DNA from 3 places in the Rhodopseudomonas sp. BR0C11 genome. Region 2 is predicted to be linked to each of the others. Evidence: riboswitches for the same ligand, from Rfam matches in the RefSeq annotation. Region 2 holds a riboswitch; each other region holds the start of a gene.

Region 1 (6,172 bases), on a different contig from region 2:
CGGACGGAGTCCTGACGTGCGAATGTGACGATTTCTTGCAAATTGCGGCTCTCGCCGCGATCTTGCCTTAACGATCAACAAACAGCGCGGGCATTCAGTGCGCCCACGCACCGACGGAACTCAGCGCGACAGCACAATGCGGCCTGCGGTGGTGCGGTCCTGCCAGTGATGGCGCACCAGTTCCGGGTCGACGTGGTGTTCCACCGGCCAGCCGACGCACAGATAGGCGATGAACTTCCAGGTCGCCGGCACGTCGAGCTCGGTGGTGATCGCCTCTGGATCAAGGATCGATACCCAGCCGACTCCGAGGCCGAGCGTCCGCGCGGCGAGCCAGAACGTCTCGATCATCGCCACAACGGAGTAATCGAGCGCTTCCGGCATGGTCTGGCGCCCGACGCCGAGACCCTGCGCCGTCTCGCGGTCGCAGAACAGCGCGAACTGCCGCGGCGCGACGTCGATGCCTTCGAGCTTGAGTTTGGCGTACAGCGCCGCACGGTCGCCCTGATACGCGCTCGCCGCCACCTCATTGCAGCGCAGGAAGTTGGCGCGGATCCGCGCCCGCGTCTCGGCGGAGTCGATGCTGATCCAGCGCCACGGCTGGCTGTTGCCGACTGAGGGCGCCAGCTGGGCGAGGTCGAGCAGCTGATCGATCAGCTCGGGCGCGACCGGATCGGTCTTGAAGCGGCGGACGTCGCAGCGCCACGCGATCAGCTCGGCGAACTTCTCCCGAAACGCTTCGTCGAACACTGGCGGGTTGGCGTTGGCGGCTGCGATCTCGGCCGGATCGGTCATCGCCGCCATCTTGTTCAGCACCGTACTCACAGCTTGCCCGCCAGCACGTCGGCGAGATCGGCGACGTCGGTGAGTAGCCGCGAGGCGGCGCGCACCAGCGGCACGGCGAGGATCGCCCCGGTGCCTTCGCCGAGACGCAGCCGCAGATCGAGTAGCGGGGCGGCGTCCATTGCCTGCAGCGCGAGATCGTGGCCGCGCTCGGCTGAGCGATGGGCGAATATGCAATAGTCGCGAGCTTCCGGCGCCAGCCGCACCGCGACCAGCGCCGCGGCGGTAGCGATGAAGCCGTCGACGATCACCGGCCGGCGCTGCGAGGCGGCGCCCAGCACCGCGCCCGCCATCATGGCAATCTCCAACCCGCCGAATTCGGCCAGCGCCTCCAGCGGTGCGGTGGCGGGGCTGCGCATCGCCGCCTTTTCGATCGCCGCCTTCTTCTTGGCCATGCCGTCGGCATCCTGGCCGGCGCCGATCCCGATGCTCTGGTCGAGCGGTGCCGGGCCGAGGCGGTGCAGCAGCAGCGACGACGAGGCCGTGTTGCCGATCCCCATTTCGCCGAGCGCGATCACGTCCGCCCCCGCGGCGATCTCGGCCCGCGCCAGGTCGGCGCCGCGATCGAGCGCCTGGCACGCCTCCACGACGCTCATCGCCGGCTGACGCGCCGCGTTGGCGGTTCCCATCCGCACCTTGGCGTCGATCAGATCGGGATGCTTCGGCAGCTCGGCCGCGACACCGGCGTCGATCACCCGGACGTCGACGTGGTTGGCTGCTGCGAATGCGTTCGCGGTCGCCTTGCCGGCCAGATAGGTCATTACCATCGCCACCGTCACGGCGGACGGATATTGCGACACGCCTTCTTCGGTCAGGCCATGGTCGCCGGCGAACACCATCAGCACCGCGTTGTCGGCGCGCGGCGGCTGCGGATGCCGCATCAAGGCCAGTTCGATGGCGAGGTCTTCGATCCGCCCGAGCGAGCCGAGCGGCTTGGCCTTGCCGTCCACCCGCGCCCGCAAGGTTGCTTTCAGCGACGGGTCGACCGGGGTGATCGACGGCGGCTGCCAGGTGACGAGGGTTTCGGTCGGCATCGGATGGTCCTTTGGTTCGGCAAGGCGCGCAACTGAGGCAAACGCGCAAGCCCGGTCAACACCACCTTCGCGTTGTTGACCCGCAACAGCGTCGCAGCTAGCGTGCCGGACGATGGTCCTTCCGCAAGGAAGGTGAAAAGGGAAGCCGGTGGGAGGCGCGGTGCGTCTCGATCCCGGAGCTGCCCCCGCAACTGTAAGCGACGAGCCATCGCCGAGGCCACTGGGAATTCCTGGGAAGGCGGCGAATGGCGGCGACTCGCGAGCCAGGAGACCTGCCATCGCGTATTGTGCTTTGAAGGGTCGTCGGGGCGGGGTGCACCGGACGGAAGCAGTGCGGACGGCAAAGGCCTCTCCCGCGCGTTCCGACAAAGCTCGATAGCTGACGCGATGATTCGAGCCCGATGGATTCCGAGCCCCCTGCCGATCTGAGCGCCGATCTGCCGCGCGTGCTGCCTGGCGCGCCGGTGATGGTCAGCGTCTGCACCACCTGCAAGACGATCGACGGCGTCGCCGTCGGTGCGCCGATGCTGGAAGCCGTCCGCGACGCGCTGGCCGGCGCCGGCGGAGTGCAGGTACGCGCCGTGCAGTGCCTGTCCGCATGCAAACGCGCCGCCACCGTCGCAGTGTCGAGCGAAGGCGGCTACACCTTCGTGTTCGGCGATCTCGACGGTGCCGGCGGCGCCGACGCGGTGGCGGCGTTCGTCGCCTCCTATCAGGACAGTCACTACGGTCTGGTGCCGTGGCGGCAGCGCCCGGAAGTCTTGCGCAAAGGCACCGTCGTCCGCATGCCGCCGCCGCAATGGTCTCCCGACGATGGGCGGGCGCCGGCATGAGCGCGCTGATCTCCACGCTGGTGCTTGGCGGCGCGCGCTCCGGCAAATCGGTGTTCGGTGAACGGCTGGTCGCCGAGAGCGGCCTCGCCAGGATCTATCTCGCGACCGCCACCGCCAGCGACGACGAAATGTCCGATCGCATCGCGCACCATCGCATCCGCCGCGGCGAGGGCTGGACCACGATCGAGGAGCCGCTCGGCTTGGTCGATGCGCTGACCCAGCACGCCGGCCGCGGCCGCGCCGTACTGGTCGATTGCCTGACACTGTGGCTGTTCAACCTGATGGAAGCCGGCCGCGATCCCGAGGTCGAGGCGAGGCGGCTGGCGCGCTATCTCGGCGTCGCCGCCGGACCGATCGTGCTCGTCTCCAACGAAGTCGGCCTCGGCCTGGTGCCGGAGACGCCGCTCGGCCGCGCCTTCCGCGACGCGCAAGGCCGCCTCAATCAGACCATCGCTGCCGCGGTGCCCAACGTCGCCTTCATCGCCGCCGGCCTGCCGCTGTGGCTGAAACGCCAATCAGGAGAGTAGTTCATGACCGCCCGCGTTCCCGTTACGGTGCTCACCGGCTTTCTCGGCGCCGGCAAGACCACGCTGCTGCGCGCGCTGCTCAATCAGTCGAGCGGTCGCCGCATCGCAGTGATCGTCAATGAATTCGGCGATGCAGGTTTCGACGGCTCGCTGGTCGAGGATTGCGGCGCGTCGGTGTGCGCGCCGGGCGACATCGTCGAACTGACCAACGGCTGCATCTGCTGCACGGTCGCCGACGATTTCATCCCGACCATGGAAAAGCTGCTGAACCGCGACACGCCGCTCGACGCGATCGTGATCGAGACCTCCGGGCTGGCACTGCCGCAGCCGCTGCTGAAGGCGTTTGCCTGGCCGGCGGTGAAGACCCGCGCCACTGCCGACGGCGTCGTCACGGTGGTCGACGCGCTGGCGCTGAGCGAAGGGCGCGTGCCGCTCGACGACGACGCCGTGAAGGCGCAGCGTGACGCCACGCATGACGATCCGATCGAGGAAGTGTTCGAGGATCAGCTCGCCTGCGCCGATCTGGTGGTGCTGTCGAAGAGCGATCTGGTCGCGCCCGACCAGCTCGCCGCGCTCGAAGCCAAGCTGGCGAGCCGGGTACGTCCGAACGTCCGCATCGTCCGCTCGCATGGCATGCTGGCGCCGTCGGTGCTGATCGGGCTCGACGCCGAAGCGGAGAATGATCTTGCATCCCGCACCGGGCATCACGCGGAAGGCGAGGAGCACGATCACGACGATTTCGACTCGCTGGTGATCACCCCGCAGCCGGCAGAGTCGCTGGACGCCATGAAGGCGCGGGTCGGCGATGCGCTGGGGCTCCAGGGCGTGCTGCGCGTCAAGGGCCATGCCCGTGTCGCCGGCAAGCCTGCACCGGTCGTGGTGCAGGCGGTCGGCTCGCGCATCGATCTCGCCTTCGCCCGTCCCGATGCCGAGCGCCCCGACCATCTGGTGGTGATCGGCCTCAAAGGCTTCGACGCCGACGCCGCGCGGCGCGCGCTGGCGGGGTAGTTCATGACGCCTTCCGTCATTGCGAGCGAAGCGAAGCAATCCAGCTCAGTGCTCGGAGCTGGATTGCTTCGTCGCTTCGCTCCTCGCATTGACGGGGAAGGCGCGTTGCTGGTGCCACCAAGGCTCCTCGCATGCACCTGAAGCTCGACACCAGCGCCAGCATCGACGACGGCGACGTTGCGCGCGATCTCGGGCAGGCGACGGCTGATATCGTGGTGCTGTCGGCGGCCGACAGCGATCTGGCGGCGTTCGGTGCTGCGCGCGCCGGAATGCCGGACGACTATCCGACGCTCCAGCTCACCAATTTTCTGGCGCTCGGCCATCCGGCCTCGGTCGATCTTTATGTCGAGCGCACGTTGGCGAAAGCCAAGCTCGTCATCCTGCGGATGCTCGGTGGCGAGGCCTACTGGCCGCATGGCGTCGACAGCCTGCGGCGCGATGCGCTGGCGCGGGGCGCGCAGTTCGTCTGCATTCCGGGCGAGATGGAGTGGAATGCGGAACTCGCGGCGCGTAGCACCGCCGATCTCGACGATGCTCACGCGCTGTGGCGCTATTGCAGCGAGGGCGGCGCCGAGAACATCCGCTTGGCGCTGCGCTACGCCGCCTGGATGATCCTGCGCGACGATTGCCCGCCGCCGCCGCGGCCGATGCCAGCAGCGGGGTTCTGGCCAGCCGAGCCCCTGCCATCGCAGCGCCGCCGCGCGTTAGTGATCTTCTATCGCGCGCTGGCGGCGAGCGGCGATACCGCGGCGATCGCGGCGCTGCGTGACGCCCTGGCCGCGCGTGATTTCGATCCAACCTGCATCTTCGTGACCAGCCTGAAGGATGCGCGCTCGATCGCGTTCCTGCGCAGCGTGCTCGCCGCGACGCCGCCGGACGTCATCATCAACGCCACCGCGTTTGCGACCGCCACCGCCACGGACGACTCCGGCGTGCTGGCGTCGGCGGATTGCCCGATCCTGCAGGTGGCGCAGGCCGGGGTGACGCGCGAGCATTGGGAGCAATCCGGCCGGGGTCTCAATCCGCGCGACCTCGCCATGCATGTCGTGCTGCCGGAGGTCGACGGCCGTGTCTTCGCCGGAGCCGTGGCCTTCAAGCAGCGCGGCGGCGACGCTGAATTCGCCCCGACCGTGTATCTGCCGCTGCAGGACCGGATCGACGCAGTGGCGGATCTGGCGCAAGCCTGGGTGCGGCTGCGGCATCAGCCGCGCGACCAACGCCGCGTCGCCATCGTGCTCGCCAACTATCCGAATCGCGATGGCCGGCTCGGCAACGGCGTCGGCCTCGACACCCCACAATCGCTGCACGACCTACTGTTCACGCTGCGGACGGAAGGCTATCTCACCCGCGAGCTGCCGGCCGACACGGTGGCGCTGATGGAGCGGCTGCAGCGCGGCCCGACCAACGAACTAAAGGGCCGATCCGATCGGGACGGCGGCGTGAGCTGGCCGGTGGCGGACTACGCGGCGGCGTTCGCGGAGTTGCCGCAGGCGGTGCGGGACGCGGTGACAGAACGGTGGGGGGCGCCGGAGCAGGATCCGCATGTCGCGAATGAGGCATTCCGTCTCGGCCTGCATCGCTTCGGCAACATCCTGGTCGGCGTGCAGCCGGCACGTGGCTATGCCATCGATCCGAAATCGAGCTTCCACGATCCCGAGCTGCCGCCGCCGCATCATTATGTGGCGTTCTATCTGTGGCTGCGGCAGGCGTTCGGCGCCGATGCGGTGATCCACCTCGGCAAGCACGGCAACCTCGAATGGCTGCCGGGCAAGAGCGCCGGGCTGTCGCGCGACTGTTTCCCGACTGCGCTGCTCGGGCCGCTGCCGCATCTCTACCCGTTCATCGTCAACGATCCCGGCGAGGGTATCCAGGCCAAGCGGCGAAGCGCGGCGGTGATCGTCGATCATCTGACGCCGCCGATGACCCGCGC
Region 2 (3,335 bases):
GATGAGGCGCGAAAGACGCGCCCGAGCGCGGGCGGCCACAAATGGTCCGCATACGAGTGCTGCCGCAGTTCGGCGAACGTCGCCGGCAGATTGACGGCGAACGGGTGTGGTGGTGCGTACTGGCAATCATGCCAGCAGCCCTGGCAGTTGTGGCACAGGTTCGACAGGTAGCTGACGTCGCTCAGGCTGAAGCTGTGCTTGCCGTCGATCGACTGAAACACCGGGCAAAGCCCATCGCAATACATGCAGGCGCTACAGATCCGCAGCACGCGCTCGGCCTCTGAGATCGGATCACCCGCGGACATGGCGCGCTGCCTCCTCGCCGGCGATCTGGCCGAACACTGCCGATAGGGTGATGCCGAGCCCGGCGAGATAGCCGCGGCGCAGCACATTCGCCGCCATGATCATGCCGGCGGCGAACAGATCGTCGTGGCGGCAGCCATCGGCTTGGACCACCCGCATCGTCGCATCGACCTTGATGCCGTAATGCACGAAGGTCAGCCCCGGCCGCATCGGATAGGCGGCAAATGGTGGCTCCGCGATGGTGCGCGCGGCGTTGGCCGGGGCGGCATTGAAGTCCTCAATGCTTTGCAAAAGAGCGGTGTGATCGATTTGCAGCGCGGCAGCTAGTTCCCCGAGGTTCGGCGCAGTAACCGGCGCCAGCGCGGATGGCGCAGCGCGGCCCAGACCCGCTGCATCGAGCACCAGGAAAGCAATTTGACCGGGACAGGCGGCGATCCTTGGTCCCCATTTGGCATAGTGGGTCGGCTGCGATCCGGCCCCTGCGACGTCGATGCGAGCACCGGATTGATCGACCACGAGGCCGAGCGGAATCGATGTGATCCGGGTGACGATGCCGCCATCAAATTGCGGCCCGCGCGCATCGACCGGGACCGCATGACAGGTGGTTGGATCGCCGATTGCACAGCCCCCGGCTCCGATCAACAGATCGAGCAAGCGGCCGTCGGCGTAACGCGTACCGCGGACCATCCAGCCCTCGGCGGCGCTGCCGAAATTGTCGCGCAACCAGGCGGGGTCGGCTCCGGGGCCACCGGCACAGACGACGACGCTGCGCGTGCGAATACTGTCGTCAGCCCCAGCGGATCGAATGCTGATCGTCCAGCCCTCGTCTTCGGCGCGTAGCAGCGACCGTGCCTCGCTGTCGTAGCTGATCGCGATACCGAGCCGGTCGGCGGTGGCGTACAGCGCGTTGATCATCGCTTTGCCGCCGCCGAGCGGAAACGCGGTGCGGCGGGAATACGGCATCACCCCGGTGCCAGGCGGCTGCAGATGCACGCCGTGCTCGATCAGCCAACCGGCGATGCTGTGTGCGCGTTCAATCAGTAGCTCCGTGAGCGCGCGGTCGGTCTCGTCGCCCGTGATGCTGCGCAGCTCGGCGCGCAGTTCATCTGCTGTGTAGCGATCAGGGACATAGGCCAGTGGCGCCTCGTGCGTCAGCCGGAAATTGCGGCCGTGGCGAGCATTGCCGCCGCGTAGGGGCCGCGGTGCCGCTTCGAGCAGGCGGACCGCAGCGCCGCTGCGGCGCGCGGCAATCGCCGCGCAAAGACCGGCGATTCCGCCGCCTATCACCGTCACATCCCACAGCAAGATGCGGTCAATCCGGTCGAGATGATGCGCCAGGGCCGCTCGAGAGCGGCCAAGAAAAGCGCGGCTTGGTGGACCTTCGTCTTAGAGGGCGGCTCCGGGGTGTTGTCAATCTTGCGCCCGTGGCGTCGCCGTGCTGTGGTGCCGCTCGCTTCGGTGCCCTTCGTTCGAAGGGTGAAACGGGAATGCGGTGCGGCGAGCAATCGCCAAGTCCGCGGCTGCCCCCGCAACTGTAAGCGGACCGCTTCCGGTCACACCGCCACTGAGAACGGCATCCTCAAGCCGCTCGGGAAGGCGACCGGGACAATGTCCGCGAGCCAGGAGACCGGCCGAAGTATGAAAACCATGCCATTCGACGGTGGGTCGAAGAAGGACACAGACATGCTGTACCGACCGCCGACCTGATGCGCGCCTCCGCTTTCCGCGGAGAAATCCCGTCGTCGCCCGAACGAACCAGCGCGCACAGCTTTGCTGTCGCCGCCACGATGGTCGTTCGACTGTCTTCACTGCCCGCTGTCGTGGCGGCAGCATTCCTTTTGCCGAGCCTCCCGAATGCACGCGCCCCTGCTTGATCCACGTATCCTTTCCGTTTCGCCGGTCGATCCCGCCCATGAGTCCGAGCTGCGGGCTCGGCTCGACGGCAAGGCGAAGCCGCCGGGTTCGCTCGGCCGGCTCGAAGAACTCGCCGTGCAGCTCGGGCTGATCTGGCATCCGGCATCGCCGCGGGCGGAGCGCGCGACGGTGTTCATCTTCGCCGGTGATCACGGCCTCGCCGCCGATCGGGTATCGCCGTATCCGGCGAGCGTGACCCGATCGATGGTCGAGGCGTATCTGGCAGATTGCGCTGGCGTGAACGTTCTGGCGAAAGCGGCGGCGACCGAGGTGCGGATCGTCGACGGTGGCATCGATGCCGACATGCCGCCACATCCCAGGCTGATTGATCGCAAGATCCGCCGCGGCACCTGCAATGCACGTCACGAACCGGCGATGACTCATCAGGAGGCGGCGCGCGCGATCACGGCAGCGGCCGATCTGGTGCGCGAGGAGATTGTGGGTGGGCTCGACATCGTTGCGATCGGCGAGATGGGAATCGGCAACACGACGTCTGCTGCGCTGATCACCCACGCGCTGACTGGGGCTCCAATCATCGATTGCGTCGGACGCGGGGCCGGGATGGATGATGCCGGCGTCGCGCACAAACGCGCCATCGTCGAGCAGGCGGCGGCGCGGGCGCAGCCGACGGCGCCGCTCGACGTGCTCGCTGAGTTCGGCGGATTCGATATCGCGATGATGGCCGGCGCGGTGCTGGGCGCTGCGGCTTCGCGGCGGCCGGTGGTGATCGATGGCTTCATTGCCAGCGCTGCTGCACTGTTGGCGGTGCGGCTGCAGCCCGCGGCGCGCGATTACTGCGTGTTCTCGCATCGCTCGGCCGAGCGCGGCCACCGTGTGCTGCTCGAAGCGATGCAGGCGACGCCGTATCTTGATCTCGGCTTGCGGCTCGGCGAGGGGACGGGTGCGTTGATGACCGTTCCGCTGCTGCGCGCCGCTGCCGGCATCCTCAACGATCTCGCCGCGCTGTCGGACGTGCTGGCGGGCCGGTTCGGATCGCGCGCGTGAGCCGGCAGATCCAATCCCTGCTCAACGCCGTGCAGTTCATGACGCTGGTGCCGACGCCGCGCACCGCGCTGTTCGACGACTGGCTGCTCAGCGCATCGAAGTACTTTCCGCTG
Region 3 (6,172 bases), on a different contig from region 2:
GGTGCCGGCCCATCCGACCGCGAGGATCGCATCCACCGCATAGAGCTGCCACGGCGCGTCGATCCGGCCGAGCAGCACCGTGCCGAGCGCCATCGCCGCAATGCCGCCGAGCAAGCAGGCGCGCGCGCCGATGGCGCGGATCACATCGCCGACGAACGCCACCAGCAGCGCACCGGCGAGATAGAAGAACGTGGTGGCAGTCGCGATCTGCGACGATGGCCAGCCATGAAGTCGGGACAATTCGGCGAGGTACACGCTCTGGCCGTAGAAGCCGAGCCCCCAGCCGAAGGTGGCGACGATGAAGCACACCGCGACGATCCGCCAGCCGTGATAGCGGAACGTGGTCTCGTCGGGAGCGGTCACCATCGGCGGCGAGCGCGGCCGGTCGCACGCGACGGCATTGCTTCACTCCCTGTCCCGGCTCGAGGCCGGACGTGTTGTTGCGCGGCTCAGACGCCGCGATCGGATAGTTCACTGGCGGCTTCAGCTACCCGTTTCCGGACTTTCGACCAGCCGGTGATCGCCAGCACGATCAGGCCGAGCAGCACCGGCGGGAACACCGCGAGATTCACGGTGGCCCAGCCGTAGTTCGCCAGCAGCTGGCCGGACGAGAACGAGCCCAGCGCCATCAGGCCGAAGATGATAAAGTCGTTGAACGCCTGAACCTTGTTTTTCTCGCTCGGCTGATGCGTCTCGAGCACCAGCGCCGAGGCGCCGACGAACGCCAGATTCCATCCGACGCCGATCACGAACAGCGTCGCCCAGAAATGCGGGGCAGTGACGCCGAGCAGGCCGATCGACGCGCCGAGCGCTTCCAGGATCAGGCCGGCCGCGACCACGCGCGGAGCGCCGAACTTGGCGATCAGCGAGCCAGTAACGAAGCTCGGCGCATACATCGCCACGATGTGCCACTGCAGGCCGAAATTGGAATCGCCGACACTCAGCCCGCACATCTGCATCGCCAGCGGCGCCGAGGTCATCACCAGATTCATCATCGGATAGGCGATCGCACCGCACAGCGCCGCGGCGATGAAGCGCGGCTGCCGCACGATCTCCAGCAGCGGCCGGCCACCGGCCTGCTCGGCCGGCTTCGGCTTGGGTGCATCGACGCCCCACAGCACCGCCATCGCGATCAGCGCGATCGCCGCCTGCACGACATAGGAGAATGCGAACAGAAAAGGCTGCCAGACGTCCATGGTCCACTGCACGAGCTGCGGACCGAGCACGCCGGCGAACACGCCGCCGGCCATCACCCACGACACCGCCTTCGGGCGATAGGCGGCGCTGGCGCCATCGGCGGCAGCGAACCGATAGGACTGCGACACGGCGGCATACAGCCCGCCGATGAACGTCGCGATGCAGAACAGCAAGAACGCGCCGTACAGGATGGCGACGGCGCCGAGCACGCCGGTGAGCGCGCCGCAGCCGGTGCCGATCATGAACGAGACGCGGCGACCGTAAACCCGCGCGATCCAACCGGTCGGCAGTGTGCCGGCAGCAAGGCCCAGCACATACATCGACAGCGGCACGGTCGCGAGCGACATCTCCGGCGCGAGCTGCGCGCCGATGATCGAGCCGGTCGCGAAGATCACCGCGGCGTTGGCGCCGGTCAGCGCCTGCGCCGCGACCAGCCGCACCACGTTGGAACGGGCACGGGCATCGTCTTCGACGATGTCGTTGGCCGTCGCATCGACCATCGGCAGGGATTCTCCTCGCACCGGCCGACAACGGCCGGCGATTGCGCGCGCATCATAGGGCCGAGCGGTGCGTGATCAACCCGCCGCGCCGCCGGCTGCCGCATGGGCCTCCGCCGGTTTTGCCCGTACAAACACCAGGATCAGGTTGTTGGCCGGCATCTCGACGATCTCGCTCAGCGCCAGACCGGCGCCGGCCGCGAGCTTTTCCAGATCCGCAACATCGCGGACACCCCATTCCGGATTGGCGTCGCGCAGGCTGGTGTCGAACACCGCATTGCTGAGCGCAGTGTGCTTGCCGTCCTGCTTGAACGGTCCATACAGCACCAGCATGCCGTCCTGGCGTAGCAGCCGTCCGGCGCCGGCGAGCAGCCCTTCGGCGACGCGCCACGGCGCGATGTGGACGACGTTGGCACAGAACATCGCCAGCAATGGCCCGGGCATCACCCCATCGGCCGGTGCCACCGACCAGGCGGGATCGGCCAGGTCGATCCGCTGCGGCGGCCTTAGATTGGGCAGCGCCGCATGGGCGCGCCAGGCGCCGATGCTCTTGAGGTGCTGGTCGTTGACGTCGCTCGGCCACCACACGATGTCCGGATGCTCGCGCGCCAGCGCTGCGATGTGCTGGCCGGTGCCACTGCCGGCTTCGAGCACGTCGCCCTGTCGCCCGGCGAGCAGCCGGGCCAGCACGGCGCGGATCGGCGCATCGTTGCGATGAAACGCGGCGGCGTCGAGCCGGCCGTCGGGTTCGACCCGCCGCCCGTCCTTGCCGAACTCCACCACGAACTCCGCCATCACCACCTGCCGCATCCACTATCGTGCGAGGTGTACAGACCCGGCTGTTACACGCAAGTCACAGCTCGTCACAATCCGACCACGATTGCACCTGTTCGCCGCCATGGGCGAATTGACTCGCCAATTCCGCGACTTCTAATGGCGATGACGGTTCCCGAGAGGGATGAAAAGGGAATACGGTGCGGACGCAGACACTTTCGCGTTCTAGGCCGTAGCTGTTCCCGCAACTGTAAGCGGATCGTCTTTCGTCGGATGCCACTGGGAACCTCGGTCCTGGGAAGGCGACGGAAGATCAACTGCGAGCCAGGAGACCTGCCGTCATTCGTGGTCACACGCGAAGTTGCCGGCCGGGAATTGCAGGCATTGTCTTCACCGCTTTCGAAAGCTCGGTGAGACCTCGTTCGCTGTGACGTGCCACAGACGTCAGCCGAGGTTGAACCTTATGCAATCCCGACCCGCCGCGCCGCGGCCTTGCTCCGCACTCTCACGCGCGCTTCTCGCTTCCACCATCCTGGTGCCTGCGCTTTCGCTCACCACGCCTGCCGCCGCGCAGGACGTGCTGCCCGAGATCGTGGTCAGCGCCACCGCCACCGAAACGCCGCGCGAGCAGGTGGCCAGTTCAGTGACCGTGATCACCGCGGACGATCTCGCCCGCTATCAGCAGCGCACCGCCGCCGACGCGCTCAGCATGGTGCCCGGCCTCAATGTGGTGCGCACCGGTGGCCCCGGCGGCTCGACCGCGATCTTCATGCGCGGCACTAACTCCAACCACGTCAAGGTGCTGATCGACGGCATCGATGCCGGCGATCCGAGCAAGCCGAACGGCGCTTATGATTTCGCCAATCTGCTGACCTCGGACATCGAACGGATCGAAGTGTTGCGCGGCCCGCAGAGCGGCCTGTACGGCTCGGACGCGATCGGCGGCGTGATCTCCGTCGTCACCAAGCGCGGCAGTGGGCCTGCCAAGCTGACCGGCTCGATCGAAGGCGGCTCGTTCGGCACCTTCAACCAGACCGCGCGCGCCGCCGGCTCGCAGGACAATTTCGACTACGCCTTCAACGTCGCGCATTATCGCACGACCAGCCTGCCGGTGACGCCGCTCAATCTGCTGGCGCCGGGCCAGCAGCGCAACAACGACAATTACGACAATCTAACGTATTCGACGCGGCTAGGTGTCCGCGCCAGCGACGAACTCGCCTTCAACTACGTCGCCCGCTACACCGACGCTCACAAGGGCTTCACCGGCGACGACTATTCGCGCTATCCGAACTCATTCCCCGAGACGCTGCAGAGCACGACCGCAAGCCGCGATTTCATGACCCGCGGCGAAGCGGTGTGGTCGCCGCTCGGCAATTTCACCAGCACGTTCGGCGTCAGCTACAGCAACGAATGGAATCGGACGTTCAATCCGAACCCGGACTTCACCACCAACATCTTCACCTTCGCCACCGGCATCTCGCCGCCGAGTTCATACACCGGTGAACGCACCAAGTTCGACTGGAAGGGCGTGCTCGACGTCGGCTACGGGCAGAAACTGGTGGTCGGCACCGAACGCCAGGACGAGACGATCCGGACCAATTCGGTCGGCGACTATGATTTCGCCGGCAACTACCAGCAGAAGACGCTGCGCGCCCGCACCGGCAACACTGCGGGCTTCGTCGAACTGCAGTCGGAGTTCACCAAGAACTTCTTCCTGGTCTCCAACGTACGCTACGACGACAACGACAGCTTCGGCGGGCACTCGACCTGGCGTGTCGCGCCGGTGTTCATCGTGCCGACCCTCGAGACCCGGCTGAAGGCGACCTACGGCACCGGTTTCAAGGCGCCGACGCTGACCCAGCTCTATGTCAACAACCCGGCCTACGCGACGATCGGCAACCCGGCGCTGAAGCCGGAGACCAGCAAGGGCTACGACGTCGGCTTCGAACAGCCGCTGTTCGCCAACCGCGTCGTTTTCGGTTCGACCTACTTCAACAACGAGATCAACGATCTGATCAACTCGACCGGGTACGACGTGACGCTCGGTGGCTACAGCTACAAGAACATCGGCATGGCGCGCACCTCGGGCGTCGAGTCGTTCGTGTCGTGGCAGGCGACCGAGACGCTGCGCTTCCGGGTCGACCACACCTATACGCACGCCATCGACCAGACCACCGACCAGAAGCTGCGGCGGCGTCCCGACAACAAGGTGACAATGGCGGCGATCTGGAATCCGGTCGAGCGCGCCACGGTGTCGGCAACCGTGCTCTACACCAGCTCGTGGGTCGACTACGACCGGTTCGGCACCACGCTGCTCGACGCGCCGTCGTTCACCACCGTGAACCTGGCGGCGAGCTATGAGGTCGATCCGCACGTCACCGTGTTCGGCCGCATCGACAACCTGTTCGACAAGAAATACGAGGTGCCGGTCGGCTTCCTGCAGCCCGGATTCGGCGCTTTCGCAGGCGTCCGCGTCACCAACTAGCGATCATCGTATGCCGCCGACGCAAAAAGTCGGCGGCATACGCCATGTTCCCCACACACGGGCTCATGCGCGAAACCAATGTCGAAGAGCCTCCGAATGCCGAAAGGCTGTTCGGAGGCTTTTTTCGTGCTATCACGCCGCCTCCCGAATTGAATGCAATTGAACTGGAAGAATGACGAACGACGACGATCACCGCGCTGGCAGCGCCGCTGAAGGCGACGGCGGCAAGACCGAACGCGACGCCGCAGCGAAAGCGGTCCTGGACAACATGGCGCGCCTGCGCGCCCTGCGGCTCGCCCGCGAAGCCGCGATGCCGCAATCGGCGACATCGAGCAAGACCAAGCGAACCAGAACGGCGGCCTCCCCCACCAAGCGAGGCACCAAGAAGGTCGAAGACGACAAGCCGCGCCCCTTGTCGGAATGGCTGGCCGACCAGCAGAGCTCAGGCCGGCGGACCTGATCGCGACGCAAAGCATCGCACTGCGGCATCGCACGATGCGAAAATTGCGTGCGGGCTGTGACGAACCAGTCTAGTCTTGGATCGTCGTCGCAGTTGAACTGAGCTGACAACAACGCTGGCCGCGTGTGCGCCTTCGGACCACCCGCGCCGGCCATTACGGAACCGAGAGCCAATGATCGGCTTCCTACGCAAGCGGTCCAAGGCCGCTGCTCCCAAACGCGACAAGAAATCCGGCAATAGCGAGGGGAAGGGCGAAGCCAAGCCCACGCCGCCGAATCCCGCGCCTGCCCCGGACGACGATCTGTACGAGACCGGCGACATCTGCGCGCCGTCCCGCGATCGCGACGATTACACCAAGGATCTGTAACAGGCAGGCCCGCGCACGAGTCGGCGCATCAAGCCTGTTGACCAAATCCTTGATCGATCCGCGCCAGCGCCGCCGCATCGAGCAGATGATCGCCCCAGCCTTTTGCCGCCAGCGCTGCGGCGCGACTTGGCTGGGCGAGCAGGATCAGAGCCGTTGCGACCAGCGGCACGGCGCTGCACCAATCCTCCCGCACCGGGGTCAGCTCCTCGGCACTGCCTGCATAAGGCGGCTGCCGCAGCAACAGTCGCGCACCTTCCCGCATCACGTCACGCCGCGTGCCACCACCAAGCGCGCAGCCGAGCAGCACCTGCATGCCGAGATGGCTGCGAACACCATCCCGCGGCGGCGCGGCCACAGGCGGATGCTCGCCAAGCGACAGCCGCAGCAGCAGA

Evidence for each region. A riboswitch is a leader RNA that binds a small molecule or an ion and turns the genes downstream of it on or off. The one in region 2 is predicted to bind cobalamin.
Region 1: it holds a riboswitch for cobalamin, as region 2 does, so the genes downstream of both, DYI24_RS14855 (DUF1636 domain-containing protein) here and cobT (nicotinate-nucleotide--dimethylbenzimidazole phosphoribosyltransferase) in region 2, are expected to answer to the same signal.
Region 3: it holds a riboswitch for cobalamin, as region 2 does, so the genes downstream of both, DYI24_RS01915 (TonB-dependent receptor plug domain-containing protein) here and cobT (nicotinate-nucleotide--dimethylbenzimidazole phosphoribosyltransferase) in region 2, are expected to answer to the same signal.

What each region holds. Positions count from the first base shown of each region.
Region 1 covers NZ_QTKI01000180.1:2,781-8,952, forward strand. The annotation lists gene bluB (5,6-dimethylbenzimidazole synthase) at 121-822, opposite strand; gene cobT (nicotinate-nucleotide--dimethylbenzimidazole phosphoribosyltransferase) at 819-1,874, opposite strand; cobalamin riboswitch at 1,971-2,168, shown strand; gene DYI24_RS14855 (DUF1636 domain-containing protein) at 2,276-2,707, shown strand; gene cobU (bifunctional adenosylcobinamide kinase/adenosylcobinamide-phosphate guanylyltransferase) at 2,704-3,234, shown strand; gene cobW (cobalamin biosynthesis protein CobW) at 3,238-4,242, shown strand; partial or broken gene DYI24_RS14870 (cobaltochelatase subunit CobN) at 4,374-6,172, shown strand, end outside.
Region 2 covers NZ_QTKI01000453.1:201-3,535, reverse strand. The annotation lists partial or broken gene DYI24_RS23240 (tricarballylate utilization 4Fe-4S protein TcuB) at 1-305, opposite strand, end outside; gene tcuA (FAD-dependent tricarballylate dehydrogenase TcuA) at 292-1,596, opposite strand; cobalamin riboswitch at 1,743-1,953, shown strand; gene cobT (nicotinate-nucleotide--dimethylbenzimidazole phosphoribosyltransferase) at 2,158-3,222, shown strand; partial or broken gene DYI24_RS23225 (adenosylcobinamide-GDP ribazoletransferase) at 3,219-3,335, shown strand, end outside.
Region 3 covers NZ_QTKI01000008.1:10,984-17,155, reverse strand. The annotation lists gene DYI24_RS01930 (MFS transporter) at 1-366, opposite strand, end outside; gene DYI24_RS01925 (MFS transporter) at 450-1,697, opposite strand; gene DYI24_RS01920 (DUF938 domain-containing protein) at 1,773-2,489, opposite strand; cobalamin riboswitch at 2,621-2,823, shown strand; gene DYI24_RS01915 (TonB-dependent receptor plug domain-containing protein) at 3,004-4,953, shown strand; gene DYI24_RS01910 (hypothetical protein) at 5,126-5,413, shown strand; gene DYI24_RS01905 (hypothetical protein) at 5,586-5,780, shown strand; gene DYI24_RS01900 (ATP-grasp domain-containing protein) at 5,809-6,172, opposite strand, start outside.